DNA from 4 places in the Cytobacillus spartinae genome. Region 4 is predicted to be linked to each of the others. Evidence: riboswitches for the same ligand, from Rfam matches in the RefSeq annotation. Region 4 holds a riboswitch; each other region holds the start of a gene.
What was found. Region 4 has a riboswitch for cyclic di-GMP ahead of ACFYKX_RS03160 (DUF192 domain-containing protein). Riboswitches for the same ligand answer to the same signal wherever they lie in the genome.
Positions count from the first base shown of each region.

Region 1 (4,870 bases), on a different contig from region 4:
TTCATGTAGGTATTATTAATAAGGATCGAACAGCTACCATCTTATTTGGTATCACTGCAGGAGTGCTCTCCCTGGTAGGTCTTTTATCTATCTTTATATCTTTGAGTTTTCAACATCGTTTAGAGAAAACGAGAGAATTATACTGGGACATGGTTAACCTTCCATTTGAAGGAATTAATACAGAGAATACGATTAAGAGGATGACGCAGCATATCCGACAATTTCGTAAAATTAGAGGCGGAACAGACTTATTCACCCATATTGTGACAAAAGTAAGTTTATTTACAATCCTCTTTGTATGCTTAATTTGGTCCGTTTATGTAGGTTTGGTTGTAGAGCTCGGTTTAGAAGGGTTTTTAATCATTATCTCCACTATTTTAGCCATAATCATATTATTATACTTTTTTAATATTCTTAGACAAATTAGTCATATTGATAGAATCAGTGATTTACCTAAGTTATCAAATATGTTAGACGCACATAAAGAAGAAGATCTCCTTGCTACACAGTTTTTACCGATGTCCACACACCTAGCCTTTATAGGCTACTTCCCAGAACTTGAGGGACAGGCATACCAAACATCTCCTACTAACATGTTGAAAGGTAACTACTATTCTGAGGGACAAACTCTAACGTTATTTATTGAGATCCCTGTAAATCATATAAATGTTAGAATCATTAGGTTGGTAAAACAAGGAAGGAGAAAAGAATTATATAATGGAGGAATCCATCTAACAAGAACAATCATTAACTTTGAAGAAAGTCAGTTCAATGGTTTTGTAAAAGAATGGGAACAACATGGGAAAGGGCTTGCGGTACATCTCCCTGTAAAACCAGATTGGCTATCTAAAGAAGATAAGGGTTATGAAATTGCCTTAATGTTTTCTGCGTTTGATCTCCCTTCTTATATAGTAGAACTAGAATATAAAAAGACTAAAGAAGATAGTCTTATGTTAGTAAAAAGAAGTATTATCCCTGTTAATGAAGAAGGGGAATTGGAAGAGAAAATCTAGGTGAGCCATGTAGAATTGTTCATAAAGAGGTAAGAGAAATTATAAGAAGATAAAGAGGGGACTCACATGATTACGGAACAGCTATTATCAGAAAGATTTGAGGTAAGTTTTAATCAAATACATGACGCATTAAAGAAAATAGTGAAGATTAGAGATGACCGTTTTTCCGTGCTAGTAAAGGTTGGTGCGAAGCATCACCAAGCAATTGAAACGTATAAAAGTGACCTTGAGCAATATGCAAAGTTAAGGAATGCAATTGTTCATGATAAGGTTGATATTGGATATTACATAGCGGAACCAAACATTAAAGTGGTAGAACATATTGAAAAAATTGCAAGGGTACTTAACGGACCTAATTATGCGACATCTATTGCAACAAAAGAAGTTATTTTCTATAACTATGAAGATAGTATCTTAAAGGTCATTCAGGGTATTAAAGAGCATTCTTACTCGCAATACCCAATCTATCGAAACAAGGAGTGTATTGGGCTCCTCACGACAGGAGCAATTGTCAAATGGATGGCTATTAATGTAGCAGAGAATATAGTCAAGCTTGATTGTATAAAGGTTTCAGATATTTTAGAGTACGAAGTAGAGCATCCAATTGCATTTGTTCCAAAATCAATTAATATCTTTGAAGTTGAAGAAATATTTGAAAATGCACATAAGGATAAAAAAGAATTAGAAGCAGTCATAATTACGGAAAACGGAAAAAAACATGAAGCTCCACTAGGGTTAATTACTGCATGGGATCTTATAGAAATAGATTATACAGTTGAGTAGAAGTTTTAATATACTTGAAGGTTCTAATTTTTGGTGTGAGTTTTTTAAAAAATAACACTTGGTTTTTGTTGTATATAAGGGGGCTAGGTACTTCTTTCCCCTTCCTAGCCCCTCGATTCACAACAACTATTAAATATTTCATAAACCGTATTCTAAAGGATTCCGTAAAAATTGTCGCTTTTTAAGGGAAAAAATATTTAGAAAATTATGTATCTTTTCGCAAAGTGACAAGTTTTGCAACATGTTAATAGTAAAATATCCCTGTGAACTACTAATTATAATATTAGACAGTAAAAGGCAAACTCATTGAAAAGTGAGGACGCAAAACCACAGGTCTAAGGTAAGGGGTACTAGGATGGCTGGGTTGCCTGGAATACGAAAAGTATTTTAGGGGGAGAATAATGAGAAAAGTGAACGAAAAGCTTGACTCGGAGTGGATCCAACTGATTAAGGAAGCAAAAACAATGGGCATTGACATGAATGAGATTAGAGAATTCCTGGAGAAAAGGGGTGACGTGGAATTTTCCAATTCTTCATATGAATGTCGTGCAGTGATTTAGCCATCTAAGAAAACATATAAATGTAATTAAAGTAAGGAGAGCATTTGCTCTCCTGTTTTTAATAGATTTTTTACGATATCTCTTTTTGGCTTTTCTCGATGAAGCTTATTCTTTATGCTTCATTCAATTTCCAGAAATAGAGGTGAAGATAATGTGGAAGCCTTATCAATATTTTGTAATTGTGCTTGTGTTCTAGGATTAAGTCACTAGTGCAATTAAAAATCTTTAAGTTGATTGACTACTCGGGATAGTCTTTCTTGTTTTTTTGCATTATAGGTTTGGCGAAACTCTTGTGCTTCATTTAGGCTATGACCATTTATCTCTAAATCATACTCGAGCTGTTGATAGATAATATTAAAAGTTCTATCAGCATTTTGTTCCATTAGATTTGCAACCTCTTGATACTTCGCAATTAGGTCACCTTTAGGCAACTTGTTACTAACAAACTCTGCTTTTGCCTCTACTACCAGCTGATCAACTTTACTCGTTTCTTGAACTTCTAATTCTGTAAAGAGAGCGTTATATTTAGCTTTAATCTCGTCTACGCTTTTAGGCTTATCCTCTTCTGTTGAACTTGATTCGCTACTATTGCTAGTATTAGTAGATCCAGATTGTGTTGAATTTTGTTTAGTTGAACCATCTTGATTTTTGGTAGAAACAGTACTATCTCCTGCCTCTTCGCCACTTTCATCGTTTACTTGGGCTTCAGCATCTTCATTTTTCGATGAACTTGAGAAATTTGCGCTACTACTATCATTTGTCTGTTTTTTCGTTGGATTATTTATTACTTCCTCTGCTTTTTTTACAGTCGTTTCTACTTTTTTGTTCCATGTATAGTTGCCAATAAAAATTACTACTATGACTAATATTATTATACTGAAAAGTCCAAGCCGCTTCATTTTAATCCTCTTTTCTTCCAATGTAAATTAATGTTACCACGTATTTTTTAGTCCTGTCATTACTAGATTACAAGATTCAACAAAATTGTATGTGAAAATCAGCAGATAATATTAAAATACGACAAAAATGGTAAATTTTTTAAAAAATATTGTGTAAAAAGACCTAAGATGGTAATATTTATCTATGTATGTTTGTGTTATACAAATAATATTTTTATATAATTATTTGCCATTATTAAACAAAAGGAGTGTCAAAATGACTAAGAAAAAACGTATTCTTACTAAAACTGTAATGGCTGCTGCTGTTGCATCATCTGTGTTTGCTGTATCAAACTCTGCAGATGCGGCATCTGTAACAGAAGCAGAAAAAGCGGTTGTAAAAGCTGAAAAACTTGCTGGTGCGTTAAAATGGGAAGTTTCAATCGAGCACCGTAAGAATGTATATCCTAACAACCTAGTAGGATATCCAAATATGAAATTACATAATGATACAAAGAAAGCTTTAGCAGATGCTACAAAACTTGTATCTACATTAAAAGGTAAAGAAAAAGAAGTTCTACAAGCTAGATTAGACGCTAACGTTTCTACATACTTAAAACGTTCAGTTGCTTACATTGATGCTGTATCTTCAGGATTGAAAATTCAAAAGAAATACGTTGAGCTTAAAGCTAAGTTTGACAAAGGTCAAATGGATGATCAAACGGAAAAATTATACCATGAAGTTTCATGGGAAATTAAGAAGAATTCATTTATGCTTGACCGTGTATATGGTGTAACAACTCGTGAAGAGTTTAGAGATTTCTATAAAGAAACAGCTGAGGACCTTCAGAAGGAACTATTATATCCAGTTTCTATCAAAATGCAAATTGATCGTGCTGCAAAAGCGTTAAAAGATAATAATGTGGACCAAGCAGCTGGTTATTTAGGAAACGTTGAATACTTAGTAAATGAAGCTGCAAACAACGGTGCTGATGTTTCAGACAAGTTATTCGTAAGTGCTATGTCTAAACTTGACGCTGCTGAAGAAGCTTTTGAGAAAAAGGGAACTCTTTACTTTGCAAATTCTAAAACTGAGACGACTGAATTTGGCCCTGAAACAGGTAGTGAAACAGTTGAGAAATCAGTTTACATTTATGCTGGAAAAGACGAACATATCAAGTTACAGAACTTTTCTATCAATGGAAACTTAGTAGTACTAGGATCACCTGCTGGTGCTGGAACAGTCTCTCTTGAAAATATTAAAGTGAATAAAGTAAATAACGTAGGCGGAAACATTATCGTAGAAGACATCGCTGACCACAGCTTATACCTAAAAGGTGTTGAAGCGGACAGCGTCGTTGTAAATGATGCTAACGGATCTAACCTAGTTGCAGAATCTGGTGTTAAAGTTAAGAGCTTAGTAGTTTCTGAAAAAGCAGGAGCTAAAGGTGCTGTTAACCTAGAATCAAAAGTAAGTGGAGCATTCGAATCTATCACAATCGCTGCTAAAGGTTCAGAGAAATCTGAAGGAGTAAACTTAAAAGGTGACCTGTCTACAACTGCCGTAACCGTTACAGGTGAAAATGCAAAAATCGCTGTAGCTGAAGGTGCAACTGTTAAAGAAATTAAGTTAAAC
Region 1 covers NZ_JBIACK010000006.1:176,580-181,449, reverse strand. Annotated here, with positions in the region: gene ACFYKX_RS14050 (hypothetical protein) at 1-1,013, shown strand, start outside; gene ACFYKX_RS14045 (CBS domain-containing protein) at 1,080-1,796, shown strand; cyclic di-GMP riboswitch class I at 2,083-2,168, shown strand; gene ACFYKX_RS14040 (anti-repressor SinI family protein) at 2,198-2,356, shown strand; gene ACFYKX_RS14035 (hypothetical protein) at 2,572-3,255, opposite strand; gene ACFYKX_RS14030 (hypothetical protein) at 3,512-4,870, shown strand, end outside.
Region 1: another riboswitch for cyclic di-GMP. It lies ahead of ACFYKX_RS14040 (anti-repressor SinI family protein); the one in region 4 lies ahead of ACFYKX_RS03160 (DUF192 domain-containing protein).

Region 2 (4,870 bases), on a different contig from region 4:
ACATTTCCCGTTACCTCCTTCTGAAAGTTTTCTAGATATTGGTTACTTAAATTAACTGTTTGATGTGTTAATTCAACTAATTCCTTTTTCTTTATTGTAACAGAATCGTCAATCGGTAATTGCTTATATGTGTAATACTGTGTAATTTTATTAAACAATTCCTTTTGAACTTCTTTTGATTCAAGTTGCGGTTTATATATTTGATGAAGCTGTTGGAATGTTTGATAAACAGAGTTGTTTGTCTCATTAATATAATATGGTAATAGTGTTTGAATAAGATGTTCAAGAGAATCGGTCATCTTATCAACACTAAAGCTTATTCTATTTTTTTCATTGTTTTCTCTAATCTTCTCTTGCTCTTTTGCATAAGAATCAGAATACCTTGTATTAATACCTGTTAAAATTCCACTAAGAAAGAAAGGTGCAGCAAGACCACCACTTAAAGCTGTAGCCATAAATCCTAATACTCCCATACCAGTTGCTAATTTATACCCATCTTTTGTTCTCTTGTCAATTATTTTTGTATAATCTTCCCTTGGAATTAGAACAAAAGAAACTGATGCAATTGAATTTTCAATCTCATTTAATGAACGATTAATTTGGCTAGTTAAGCTCATTAAATTACGCTGTAAACTCTTATAAGGTATATGTACTGACTGATCTCTTAGAATATTTGCATCCTCATTTGCCAACGTAGAGGGAAGGTATATTGATACAGTATCAAAATGTTTTTTTAGTGCTTGTATAGAATAATATAAATAATTTATGATTTTCCCATTCTTTAAATCAATATTCTTTTCACTTTTCTGTATTTCTTTAAAACCATGATACATTGCAAAAATCTGCCCAAAGTAATGAAAGAGTATATAATCATTAACTTGGCGGCTATAACTCAAATACATCTGTTCTGCTGGTATCATTTCCAATGACTTGTTTTTCGAATAATAGTAAGTTTTATAGATTAAATCTTTTATTATTGTGTTTGGGACATTAATAACTAAATTTTTCTTATCATCTATTGTTGTAATTTGAATTTCCGAAAAGATTGAGTCCTTTTCTCCATAATTTATTATAGATATGTCAGTAATTTCTTCATTAAAATATTTATAATGAATTGTAGAAGGGCTTTGTGATAACAAAATTTTGTCTTCATCTTGTTTGATAAAGAATGGTTCATCCTTGGAAGTGTACCCAAATATATATGAACTACTGTTCTGTTGTGCAAAAAACTCTTTTATATGACTTTTTACAAATACTTTCAATAAAGCTATTTGATTTCTAGATATCATAAAGACATTATTGCTATCTATTTGAACTTCCATTTTTTTAATATCTAACGTATTTAGAAGTTTAAAATTACTTTTCAAATAAAACTTGACCTTTGAATCTTCTGAAATGATGCTTACTTCTTCACCTTTAAAGGATTCACCATCTAAAACACCACTTAATTTACCCATTCTACATAACAATTTATTACTGTTTTTTATATAGTTTTTCTCTAAATATTCTTTAAGACTACTACCGTCATAGATACTCAACTGATAAATAGTATTTTCATATTCAAACACTATTTTATTGTCAATTTTACTATAATAAGATTTTGCCTTAGAACTTTTAAGTGTAACTAAACATTCCTTTTCAAGTTCATCTACTAGGTAAATAGTGTTAGAGTCAAAACAAATTGCAATACTTTTATCAGTAACAAATCTATCAGAAATAGTCGCCGTTAAACTAGTCATAAAGATTTCAGAAACGTCTCCAACTAGATTAAATATATTCTGATTATAATTCTTCACATTATTTATAACCTCTTTTTTAAACTTTTCATCAAAAGTATATAGCTTTAATTCATATATAGTTGAATTTCTTAAAGAAAAGACCCCACAGATTGTAATATACTTGCCCTTATCCTCAATGCTCTTAATACGATAAAAAGGAATTTCATCAATATAATAATCTTTAGAAAATTTAAGTTTGTTTTTCTCTATTTTAATATTATCTGTAAAGGTAAAATAATCTCCAAATTTTCCATTTCCAATTCTATATTTACAAATACTATATATTTTACTATTACTCTTACTCACTAGTTTATTTTGAGGAAGTTTTTCGTAAACATTAATAAATTCCTGATCAGATAAGGTTACATTAAATGAAAATGCTCCGACTTCCCTATTTGATAATGTAATATTATTCTCATTAAATGAAATCTCTATATTTCCTATATAGACTTTACATTGTTCCTCACCAAAAATCCCCCCTGTATCGTGAGCAAAGACTCTTCCTTGGTTCGTAATATAAAAACTTTTTGTCCCTACAATAGATTTGTTAGAAAAATTAAACACATCTCCAGATTCATATATCGAAACTTCTCCTTGATAAAATTGATTACTTACAACTGAGACGACCATGTAATTCCCTCTATTCTTGTATTTTCGTTATAGTAAAAAAATAACGCCCATAGAAAAGGGCGTTTCAATTTATTAATTGCAACTGGCTGGCATTTCCACAGAATTAGCCCCTTTAGTTTTGCGTCCTACTTTTTCAAGTAGTTTGCCATTATTGAAATTTTATAGTAATTAATTCCTACTAAAATGTTACTATAAATATTATGAATTGGATAGTGGCTGTAAAAAATAAACATCTAATATTGCTTCCTTTACTGCATTGAGAATTATATATTTTCTACTAAAAACCATATTTCTTTTCCCGTATTTCAAAGGCTTCTTTCCCACCTTCAAGTATTTCACAAACATGTGTTTTTATACCTTTACCGTCGATTCTAATATCATGTTCCTTAAAATCACATTCTATTCCACCAGTCAAATATTCAAATCTATGATTGGCATTTTCTATAAGCTGGCCATCTTGATTTGCTACGATTACATTTTCCGAATCTGTTAATACTACTAAATTTGCATTATGAGTTACAATTATGATTTGTCTTGTATCTTTTTTTCTCTTCAATATATCAACAAGATCCTTGCTAATTGTTCTGTTATCTAGATTATCCTCTGGCTGATCAATCAAGATAGGGTGCTTCTCATCACTCATTTCTAAGAATAACTCTAAAAGCACTAAACCTCGTTTGCCCGGCGACATTTGATTTAAACTATCTCCGTCCTTTAGGAAATCAAAAACAATTTTTGTCTGTCCTGTATTAAACAAATGCTCTACGGCATCTTGTTTTGTAAATGATTTTCGAAGTTTTAATTTCGACTCATCAGTTTCTATAATCGAATCACAAATATGTTTCAATTTATCAAGATAATTCTCGATTTCAAATATAAATTGGTCATTCTCATCAAAAAGTAATAAACCTTCTGTATTTGGAAATAAGTTACTTATCTTTCCCCTCCTATTAAATAACGATAAGAAGCTTTCCTCAAATTTCGTATTTTCAAAGATAATATCAGTTTTAAGAATCAAATTTGAGAACTCATTTTTGTCATCAAAATAGTTCTTTATTTCTAATAGAATTTCTAAATATTTTTCAAAAGTATAATATATCCCTTCTTTTATCTGGTTAATAGTAATCTTCAGTTCCTTGTTTGTTCCCTCATATATCTCTAATTGCTTTATTAATTTTTCTTGTTCACTTAAACTTTGTTGATACTGAGATATATCTGATAAACCTTTTAATTTGTCTTGATATGGCTTTAGCTTTTCTTCAATTGACACAATCTTTTCATCCTGAAGTTTTTTCCACTCTAAATATGCTTTACTCTTAATATCAAATTCATTTAGCGTATTCACAAAAGCCTTATTTACTTGAATACTTAACTTATCCGTAAGCTCTAAATATTCATGAGGTAACCCTATAGATAAGTCCTTTATACTACTATTAAAATATGAAACCAAAGAATTTAATTCTCTTGAAGCAGTTATGCCTTTTTCGTTATTTTGAATATTTTCTCTGATTAAATTCTGAATTTCTTTCTTTTCGTTTTCGAATTGTTTCATTTCCAATTCACCCTTTGGTGATATGTTGGAAGATTTAATTCTCTCATCTATCAGTTTTTGAAGTTTGTCATATTCTTTTTGGAGTGCCTCTTTATTTCCTTCACTTTTGATTTTTTCTTCATTTGTAATTAAATCCTGAATTTTCTCAAATAATCGTCCAATATCAAATTTGATTTCTTTAGAGAAATTTTTTATTTGCTCTCGTTTTTCTGTGAAGAACCTCGAATGAGCTTCATTTTGCATTAAAATTTCTACAATCTTTTTCTGTAGATCTTTATTAGCTGTTTCCTCTGATAAAGAATTTATATACATTTGTGGAATATATGTAACTTTACCTTTACTTTCAGAAAAATTATTAGAAGAATCTCCATTTCTCCAGTTAACTTGAAATTTTAAACCTTCTATAAAACTGGATGAATATGGATTCTTCCAATTATCATCCATCATCCGAGTTTCTAATTCATCTGTAGAAATTGCTTGTGCTATTTTGTATAGAAGTAGCGATTTACCAGAAGATTTACCTCCAATTATTGTGTTCAATCCAGAATTCAACTTGATCTCTGTAGAAGTAAACTCGTTGCTATCAAGAAATTTAATTGAATTAATAATATTGTAATCCGATTTTAAATCAGGGTTATTTTCCTGTATGGTAACTCTTTTTTCTGGTTCGTGAATAATCTGTAATAACCCATTAAACGTGGGATCCGACTTGATCCATGTATATCTATTCAATTCTGGTTTACATATTCTTTCTATTTTATGTGCATCTGAACCATGAATACATGGTTTCAGCGAGCCATAGTTTTCTATTATTTTTTCTTTCGAATGATTTGACGCTTTACCAAGAAAAAAATCCCTATCTACAGGTCTACTTGAAAAGACAGCATCAGCGAACTGATAAATTTTTCGC
Region 2 covers NZ_JBIACK010000022.1:35,623-40,492, reverse strand. Annotated here, with positions in the region: gene ACFYKX_RS25875 (hypothetical protein) at 1-2,408, opposite strand, end outside; gene ACFYKX_RS25880 (hypothetical protein) at 1-4, opposite strand, end outside; cyclic di-GMP riboswitch class I at 2,483-2,565, opposite strand; gene ACFYKX_RS25870 (TrlF family AAA-like ATPase) at 2,686-4,870, opposite strand, start outside.
Region 2: another riboswitch for cyclic di-GMP. It lies ahead of ACFYKX_RS25875 (hypothetical protein); the one in region 4 lies ahead of ACFYKX_RS03160 (DUF192 domain-containing protein).

Region 3 (4,870 bases), on a different contig from region 4:
TAGGAACAAATGTTCTTATTTTTATAGAAGACATGGTAGAGAGTGTGATAAACTGAAATTGCAACTGAATATTGTGAGGGTGGTTGGTTGTTGTCTTCTTTCCAATGAGGGAAGGAGGTGATAATGATGGAAACATTTCTTGAATTTCTACGAGAAATTTTGAGAGGAATAGTACGGGAATTAGGTGCTTATTTTTTTCGGAAGAATATACTAGAAAACGAGAAAACCACCCCGCGCCGTAGGAAGCAAAGGGGTGGTTTAAGTAAAAAATAAAGCTTATTATACAACCACCACCCTTACGGTGAGGTTGCTGGAGAAGTGTTCGCGCACTTCTCTTCATATCATATGTTCATTATACATGAAATAAACGCTTAAATAAAGACATGTGAGAGTTGTAGAGAACTATCTCGACAAATATCGTATAGCCGTCTGTAGTTGAAGATCATTTTGTTCTTTTCTCATTTCTTGAATAACAGCTTGTTCTAACGCAGCAGCAGTTTTAGAATCAATCATCCCAGTAACTTTCAAACCATTTTGCTGTTGAAATGCTCTTACTGCCACTTCTGTTGACTCACTAAAATATCCATCCTCGCGGCCAGGGGCTAAACCTAGACCATCAAGCATTTGTTGGGCATTCATTACCTGCTCATTATTCATATCCTTCTTCAATGGCTCTTCAATCTGTAAAGGATGAGTATGATAAATAGCAGGCTGAGTTACTTCCATATTTGGCTCGATTCCCTCTCTATGAATCCAGTTGCCATCAGGTGTTAGCCATTTAAAAAGCGTGAGCTTAATGTTACTTCCATCCCCCATAGGAACTGCTTGTTGAACCGTACCTTTTCCAAACGTTCTTTCCCCAATCAGTTTGAATCCTTCCGCTTCTTTTAACGCACCAGCCAAGATCTCAGATGCCGATGCACTTCCTTGGTCAATGAGAACCGCAACAGGATACTCTTTGTCTTTTTCAAGATTGGAGAAATAACGCATCTTCTCGCCATTTCGTTTTTGAATTTGTACATACGGTTTTTCTTTGGATACAAACTCCTTTAAAATTTCTTCAACACTGGATAAAAGCCCGCCCGGATTTCCACGAACATCAATTATTAACCCATCCATTCCCTTTTTCTCTAAGCGTTTGAGTTCGGTTTTAAACTCTTTAGCTGTTTCTTCAGAGAAGGAAGTAATCTCTAAATATCCGATATTTTTGCCGCTTTGCTTTTTAAGATCACTGTACACGGTAATTTGAGGAATTTCATCTCTTTTTACTTCAATGGTCAGAGGATCGGACAAGCCTTTACGAGCAATTTCTAGCTTTACCTTCGTTCCCTTTTCTCCACGAATTTTAAGTGTCGCTTCATATAAATCAAGCCCTTCAACGCTTTCGCCATCTACGGATAAAATTTCATCATTCGGCTTAAGCCCTGCCTTTTCTGCAGGAGAATCCTTGAACGGCGCAACAATAATAATTTTTCCATCCACCGTACTTACCTCTGCTCCGATGCCCTCAAAAGAAGATTCCAATGTTTCATTAAATTGCTTGGCCGTTTCCTTATCCATATAAACAGAATACGGATCTTCAAGAGTAGAGAGCATCCCTTGAATGGCACCTTCAACAAGCTTCTCTTGCTCCACCTGTTCCACATAGCTGCTTAAAATAAGTTCATATGCTTTGCCAACCTTATCTAAATCTTCTAGATTAATATTCTCTGAAGAACCCACATTCTGATCCTCTGTATGTTCTTCTAGCTGAGAACGAGTTTCCTCGTCCATATTCCACTTCATATACGTATATGTCCCACCTGCTCCTGTTAACAGAGAGCCTGTCATTAAAAGAGCGATCCATTTCCGATTCATGATTTTCCCCCTCGTTCGTTCGGCCAATGCTTTTGTTTCTATCCTACCATTCTCTAATTTTTGCGTATGTAGCAACCGATTTATTTAAAAAGACATCTCCAAAGGTGGGATGTCTTTGTTAGTCTACTATATGATTGCATGGGACGAGTTATGAGGAAAATTAAGTTTCTACACAGTTTCAATTGATTGGTCTACTTCCTGAATCATTAGTGTCGGTTGATCAGCAAGTGAGATTTCTTCCATGGTTGATAGTATGCGGACAGTTGGTCTATGTAGGTTTTGGTCAATTTTATAAACAATGCCTACTTGTCCGTTATTGAGCTTAACTTTTGTACCCGGTGGATAAGTGGGAACCCCATTACAAAACGCCTGTACAACAGCATGACTATACGTATTTTCAGACTTCGTCATAATCATTTCCATTGCCAAATGAGGAGGGTATTTTTCCTTTGAAATTAGATTTTCATAAAGATTAGCAATTCCACCGATCTGGCCAACTTCAAGGAATTCTTCGCCTCTAATTCTTCTCGGATATCCACTTCCGTCTAATGACTCATGATGTTGAAAGGCAACATGTGTCGTGAGAACCTTTAATTCTCTCGTTTTTCGTAAAAGCTCAAACCCTTCTGTTGGATGATTTTCCTCATTTCCAATCACCTTACCGATATCATGTAAAAGGGCCCCAATCGCTAAATCTCTTAGTTGAATCATATTATAGTTCAATTTTGTTCCGACTTGAACCGATAAAAGAGCAACATTTACAGCATGTGCATATGGAATCAATTCAGGGGTTAGTGCCGTCGATGGAATAAGGACAATAATCGGACGATTTCGTACCTCCATCAGAAGTTTGCCCACAAACTCTTGAATACGCTTGACCGTAATCTGAGAGATGCTTTTGTTTCTTTTTACCTCGGTGTACACTTCTTCTACAAGTTTAATAGCGTCCATCCAAGTTGGCATGTCTAACATCTCATCAAGCGTAATCCCTGCTGATTCAGCATCTTCAACAATTAAGCTCCGAATATTCAATTCTTTTATCTTTTGTAAGTATGTAGGATGAATGGACCGACCTGCTGCTAATAAGATTCTTCGTCTCGAATCATATACAGGCTTTGCCAGCTGCATCGTATCATAATCATATGAGTCGATATGAATCATTCTCATTGTTATACCTTCTTTCTTTTACAGTGAAAATATAAAATCCTCCCGAAAAAGGAGGAGGAAAGTTTAAGAATCCATCTGTTTCGGTAACCCGGCGATCATAGAAAAACCTTAGACCCGTGGCTTTGCGTCCCTACCTTTCGATAGGTTTGCCTTTGTCCTATATATAAATTTAAAACATTTAGTAACTCGAATAGTTTAATTTTACACGAAATTATGCTTTAAAGTAATAAAAACTTTGTCAAAATTTGTAGGAATTGATTCCTATTCTTTATAGAGTATAAAATCAATGGATGTCACTTTTTGATTCGTTACGGTCATTCCGAGTTTTTCTAATATTTTTATAGATGCAAAGTTATCTTTTTGTACGTCTGTTGCAGTTATACCTTTAACACCTGGCTGTTTGAAAGCCCAGCTAATTAACCCTTTAGCCATCTCCGTTGCATACCCTTTTCCGCTGAATGTATGGTGGATTCCATAACCTATCTCAACTAGTCCATTTTCATTTGGTAAGGATTTAAAGCCTATTGTACCTACTACTGTATTTGATTCGAGTTCAACGATGAATCCATACCACGGGATAAGTTTGGGGTTAGCTGTTATCTTTTGTAGCCTGATGGGAAAAACGCGGTCTCTATAAATGCTGTTTACAAAGTCTTCTGGTATTTTAACCTGACTAGTATGTTCAAATTCCGCAGGACCGCTCAAAGCTGCTTCAATGGACTCAGCTGTCATCGGCAAAAATCCAAGTCGATTTGTTTTAATCGTAAACATGCTATCATCTCCTCTGAAGTCTCATTATAGGGGAGAAAAAAATAATTCATAGACTTATATCTTAAAAAATTGTAAGATGAGGCTTGAAGTATGCCCAAACCCGTACTTTTTTAGTGTGGGTTTTTATTTTGTTTGAAATTAAGTTGCTAGATTTATGAAATAAGTTCGTAATAAACATCAAACTTTTAATTATTCGTTGAAAATTGTTCTTTATCAATCGAAATTTAATTTTTTCTTCGAATATCATGATTTTTCTTCTAATTTTAGGATTTATCGATTATTCGACAAAATAGGGACCACTCCGCCACAAAAAACGACTTAAGCTGAATTAATGAACTATACCCCGAATAACGGACACCATTAAAAAAGGTGCCCCTTATTCGGGGTTTTTTATATCTAATTAGAAAATCCCGTTTATAATGAATTCATACGTAAAACGGGGGATTATCATGGCCAAGAATATATATACAGAATTTCAAATTAAAGAACTAGAGAAGAATCCAAATATAATCAATGCATCTGATAAATCTATTTCTTACAAAGCTGAATTTAAGATAAAAGCAGTACAAGAATATAAATTAGGGAAAGGTCCTTCCCAAATCTTTATTGAAAATGGGTTCAACCTTGAGATAATAGGCAAAGATCAACCTAAACGTTGTCTTTCAAGATGGAGGGAAACTTTTGAAAGGTTTGGAGAAGAAGGCTTCCTCACGGAACGCCGAGGGAAAGGAAGTACGGGGAGACCTTCTTCAAGAACCCTTTCTGTGGAGGATAAATTAAAGAAAGCAGAAGCGAGAATAAAATTCCTTGAAGCTGAAGTGGACTTCCTAAAAAAGCTCGAAGAACTAGAAAGGCAGGCGTTGAAGAAGAAACAATTCTAACACCAGCTGAAAAGTTCTATCTGATTGAGAAGACTGTAAGGGAACATCAATTGAAGGACACTATTACTTATCTATGTAAATTGGCTGGTGTAAGCCGAAGTGGCTATTATGATTGGGTTAAGGCTGCTCCTTCAAGGGAGATTCGAAATGAGCAAGATGAACTGGATATTGAATTAATAAGAACAATTTTCTCT
Region 3 covers NZ_JBIACK010000006.1:78,115-82,984, forward strand. Annotated here, with positions in the region: gene ACFYKX_RS13610 (S41 family peptidase) at 403-1,857, opposite strand; gene ACFYKX_RS13615 (HD-GYP domain-containing protein) at 2,026-3,024, opposite strand; cyclic di-GMP riboswitch class I at 3,104-3,185, opposite strand; gene ACFYKX_RS13620 (GNAT family N-acetyltransferase) at 3,286-3,795, opposite strand; one part of gene ACFYKX_RS13625 (IS3 family transposase) at 4,245-4,617, shown strand; one part of gene ACFYKX_RS13625 (IS3 family transposase) at 4,617-4,870, shown strand, end outside.
Region 3: another riboswitch for cyclic di-GMP. It lies ahead of ACFYKX_RS13615 (HD-GYP domain-containing protein); the one in region 4 lies ahead of ACFYKX_RS03160 (DUF192 domain-containing protein).

Region 4 (4,870 bases):
CGCAGTTCAGCAGCCGCATTGCTATGTACATCTAAACTATTAAAGCCGAATAACTTCGAAAATGAAAGAGGTACTGTCTTCTTTAACTCTATTTCTACACGCTTCCCCATCGTGATGGAAAGTTCCTGTATACTTGTTTCTTCCTGATGAGATTTTAGCACCTCAGTTACTACCTCTCTAACCGAATCTTCTCGGTTAGTTAACTCTTGTGCGCCAGATAAAACAGCTGCATTGGCTGTTTTTTGCAAATGGCTTTTTGTCATATACATGGTCCCGCCATCAATTACAAGACCTACCATCACTAATAAGCCCATAAATGACAAAGACACTAGTAAGATAACGTTCCCTTCTTCTCTTCGAATCAATTGCCTTAAGAGTTTCTTCATGTGTAAAACTCCTCTCATTCCACTCTTATCGTAGATTCGGTAGACAATATAAAAGGAGTAGGAAAAAAAGTTGAAACAAACGGAGTGATGATATCAACTGGGTAATCCAATGTCACTGTCATATATTCACCAGACTGACGATTTGTGTCGTTTGGAGAGATGGTTATCTGTAGTAAGTTAGGGTTTCCTAAGTGAATATAATTTCTAGCAAACTCAGAGATTTCAGCATCATTTTTCCCTAAACCACCTAACCGAACCGTTTCTTGTGTTGCTAAATGAAGATGCGTATAAGAGTATAAAATTCTCCCAAAGTCAAAAATACCAGTCAACAATAGTAACAATAATGGTAGTAAAAGTGCCATTTCTACTAGGGACTGACCTTTTTCGTCTTTTATCATAAAATCAACCACCCTTTTGCTAGTAAACTCATGAATGCTCCACCAGCAATTGCTACACCATAAGGATAAGTTGTTTGTAGTGCATCTTTATCTAGAGCAAGTGGTATCTTAATCCCATGTTTGTAACTGGAAACAGTATATACAATCGATTTAAGACGTCTTAGAGCACCTTTTCTAAACATGATAACGAATAGTGCAATAAGGGCTCCTATTATTGCCATGTAAATGCCAGTGGTCATTACAAACATAGCTCCTTTTAAAGCCCCGACTAGAGCTAAAAGCTTCACGTCTCCAGCACCCATTCCACCCATTAAATAGGGAATTAACAATAGGGCTAAACCCACCCCAAAGCCTGTTAAAGAAAATAAGATCCCTGAACCAAATGGGGCAAAGGCGTGTAAGATTATTGCTACTATTAGAGCTGGAAAAATGACCTTATTATATATTTTTCTAGATTTGATGTCCGTTATCAGACAAATGAGTAATACGAGGATTAACAAGCTATCAAAAATCATAAGGATCCCTCACTTTATAAGAGAATCTCACTGTGAATGCATTCTACCTTTTAAAAAAGGCCTTACGTTAATTAACGCAAGACCTTCTTCTATTTTTTATGAATCGTCACGTGTTGAGACGCTAGTCAATACTTCATCAAACATTGCCTGAATTTGTTCTTTTAATAAAACTAGTGTAGCTACCACACCAACTGCAATAACTCCTAATACTAATCCGTACTCAGTCATCCCTTGACCTTGCTCTTCTACTACTAGTCCTTTTAATTTGTTCATCATGTTAAATTCGCTCCCTTTTCATCATTTTTTTTGAATTGCACTTTATGTCCTACTTTGGTGTTTGTTTTCTCAATCGTTCCTGCTGGAAGTTCTACTACAGAACTTGCACGGTGGATTACTTTTCCGATCTTTCGCGGTGAAAAATGTTCGAAGCATGCGATCACTTCATTTTCTTCAGATAAAAACAACACATCAATTGGGTAATTCATAAAGAAAGTATGAATGGAACGGCAGGGTTTAATATGTAGACCATTCCCTGGTGCTAGCGATTTTGTAAACATTAGCCCGACTAGCCTCTTGTGGAAGCTGTATGCTTGTCCTACGCGATTCGCGATTTGCTGATCGTTCACCAGGTTCATTAGTCTCATTACTTTTTCACCTCTTTTCTCCAACAAAAATAACCCCTGCCTTTACCGAAAGGGGGTTTAGTGAAAAGTAGACAGACTACTCCCTAAATCTTTCGGTAACTGGCTGGCCTAGTGCTAGATTGCACCTTAGCCCCTGTAGCTTTGCGTCACTGACTTTCATCAGTTTTGCCTTTATCGAGATTCAGCTTTTTTTATTTATCCGACTGATCTCTTAACTAAATGATAAATTTACCAACACAAATCGACAATCCGGCTTTTGACTTATTTATTTTTAGAAAATTCAGCAAATATATACTTCTATAGTCCTATTAAGACAGAGTGACCCCTGTAATATTTCCTGGTTTTTTAAAAAAACTAGTGCTAATAGATGTATATATTCTGCGAAATATGACGTTTTTATTAACCTTTTAAATGGGTATAACCAAAGCTCTATTTGTTAAAAAATTGACTTTATTTCCTCTGGGACAAACATACTATCTCTCAAATATTGGAAGAATGAACATATTAAAAAGACCAACTCTCATCGAGTTGATCTCTAAATATATTATGCCAAACTCCTCTCCACCATCATTGACTTTAAATGTCTCTTTGCTCGATATAAATTGGTTTTTACCGTACCTTGTTTAAGCTTAAGTTTTTCCGCGATTTCTTTTTCCTTTAGTCCGGCCTTTATTTTGAGCAGGAAGACATTTTTCTGGTCCGTAGATAAGTTGTTAATTACATGCTGTATTTCTTCCTCAAAAAGCGCTAATTCGACCTCTTTTTCAACATCCTGGCTTGAACTAAAATGTAGCTGATTTGATTCTACTATAGAATTTTCTAAGAAAACTTCACTCTTACGCTTTTCTTTTCTTACATAATCGATGGCCGTTCTAGTAGCGATTGATGATAGCCAAGCTCCAACTTTGCTGTGATCCTCCAGAGTATCTAATTTTTGATACGCTTTAATAAACGTATCTTGAACCACGTCCTGAGCATGATGGTGATCTCTTGTTATACTATAAGCAACATGAAACAGACGTTGACTATACAATGAACAAATTTCTTCTATATCCATAGTCATACGATTTTCAGCCAAACCTGCTCCCTCCCTTCTAAACCTTTTCTTTATATTTTATTGAAAAAATTGTTTTACAAAATCAGGTGCAAACTCATCTTCAAATGAGCGTATAACTGGGTAGTTTTCGTTTTTAAAATAGAATGCGACTAAATACCTCTTTTTTCTTTCATTTTCTACCATGTAGTAGTCAATGGATTGATCCATAGCAATTTGCAATTCATTTCTATCCTTAAGCTCTAACACATCCGAGCTTTTCATCATTTTGTTAAAAATCTCTTCATTGGAGTAAGCGTACTCAGGCTTATCCATTTCTAGTTTACTTACCTCTACTACTAAGGCATGTGAAATGTCCTCTTCAACGACCATTGCCTTTTCAGCCAATCCCTTTTCTTTCAGCCAAGCTTCTAACTTTTTATAGGAAGGCTTAAACAGGATGTCCATTCCATGTTGGTCATCAATTTTCATAGAAATATGAGATTGGAAGCCTTTATTGTTGTACATCTCATCATAAGATGCTGCGTAGATTTCATCCTTTAAGATCGATATTACTTCATTAATATCTTCTGGTTCTGAAATAACCGCATGTCGACCAGTTGGACCTGCAGGGTTAAAGCTGATAAATTCAACATCTTCTTTCAGGCGAAAAATCTCATTGTTTGCTTCTTTATACTCAATGGACTCGTGAATAGGCTTGATAAATTCTTTGTATAATTCTTTGTTAATATAATATTCACGAACGAGATTTTTGCCGTTCTCAAGCTCATAAGCAAAAAATGCTCTTCCATTTCTCGACTCATTTTCTACATCATTTTTATTAGAAATGATTGCTTTATGAAATTCTTGGACAAATTTGATGTTTTGATCTTCTTCTAGTGATAATTTATCGATTTGGTAGTCCGAACTGTAGTAATAATAGGCATGTTCACTTAAGTGAACGCTTTTTATTTCTGATCGTTCAGGTACTTTATCTTCGTATTTCGTAACATCAAGGTGTAAAGCAACAAGAATGATAGCTAACGCACCCACATAAATGAAGTAACTTTTAAAACTACCAAAAACTCTCCATGTTTTTTGCAGGACCATTTCAGCAACGATATATCCAATAAATGACCCAATAATGTACCCTGCTATTAACCAAGCGAAAGACTGATTTTGTGTTTCACCAAGATATAATGCCACTAAAAATGCGGAGCAAAAAGTTGTTCCAAATTTAAAAATAGGTTGTAAAATTGGAAAAACAAGCGCCTGGGATACAGCTTCAAGCTTTCTCTTTTTATATAGAAATACAGATAATCCATAAAGGACGATAGAAACCATAAGATACAGCCAAATGACCAATGGCTCTACTTTTTGATGATTTAATTGCTCAGTAATAACTAATGGTGAGAAGTACTCCATCTTGCTATTTAAAAAGTAGTCTTGTGGGAATCCATACAAAAAGTACTGTAAGTTAGCAGTGATTAACACAAGCAATCCTAATGGTAGCAATAAGAAAATATAGGTTAGTGCGCCATGTACAATGGATAAACCAGTAACCATCCCAATAAATACAGCACCCATATAAACAATGATGTTAATGAGGATCATAATCCCAGCCCAGTAGTAGATATCCCCTACTGAAAAATACGGTTGTAAATCCCATGTTATATGTTGAAAATGAACAATGATGGCCGTTGCAATAACTGGGATGATCAGAAACAATAAACCAATTAATGTATATTGATGGAAAATATGTGTTCTTTTGATGGGTAAACTATGGTATAAATCTGAGCTTTGTTTTACTTGTAAATAGCGGAAAAGAAACACTGCTAACAAGACAGGGATAGAGATCATTAAGATGATTTGAAGCCCCACATTATACTGAAAT
Region 4 covers NZ_JBIACK010000001.1:640,679-645,548, forward strand. Annotated here, with positions in the region: gene ACFYKX_RS03140 (pilus assembly protein TadG-related protein) at 1-386, opposite strand, end outside; gene ACFYKX_RS03145 (TadE/TadG family type IV pilus assembly protein) at 401-784, opposite strand; gene ACFYKX_RS03150 (A24 family peptidase) at 781-1,299, opposite strand; gene ACFYKX_RS03155 (Flp family type IVb pilin) at 1,396-1,575, opposite strand; gene ACFYKX_RS03160 (DUF192 domain-containing protein) at 1,572-1,967, opposite strand; cyclic di-GMP riboswitch class I at 2,035-2,123, opposite strand; gene ACFYKX_RS03165 (RNA polymerase sigma factor) at 2,488-3,021, opposite strand; gene ACFYKX_RS03170 (DUF6449 domain-containing protein) at 3,058-4,870, opposite strand, start outside.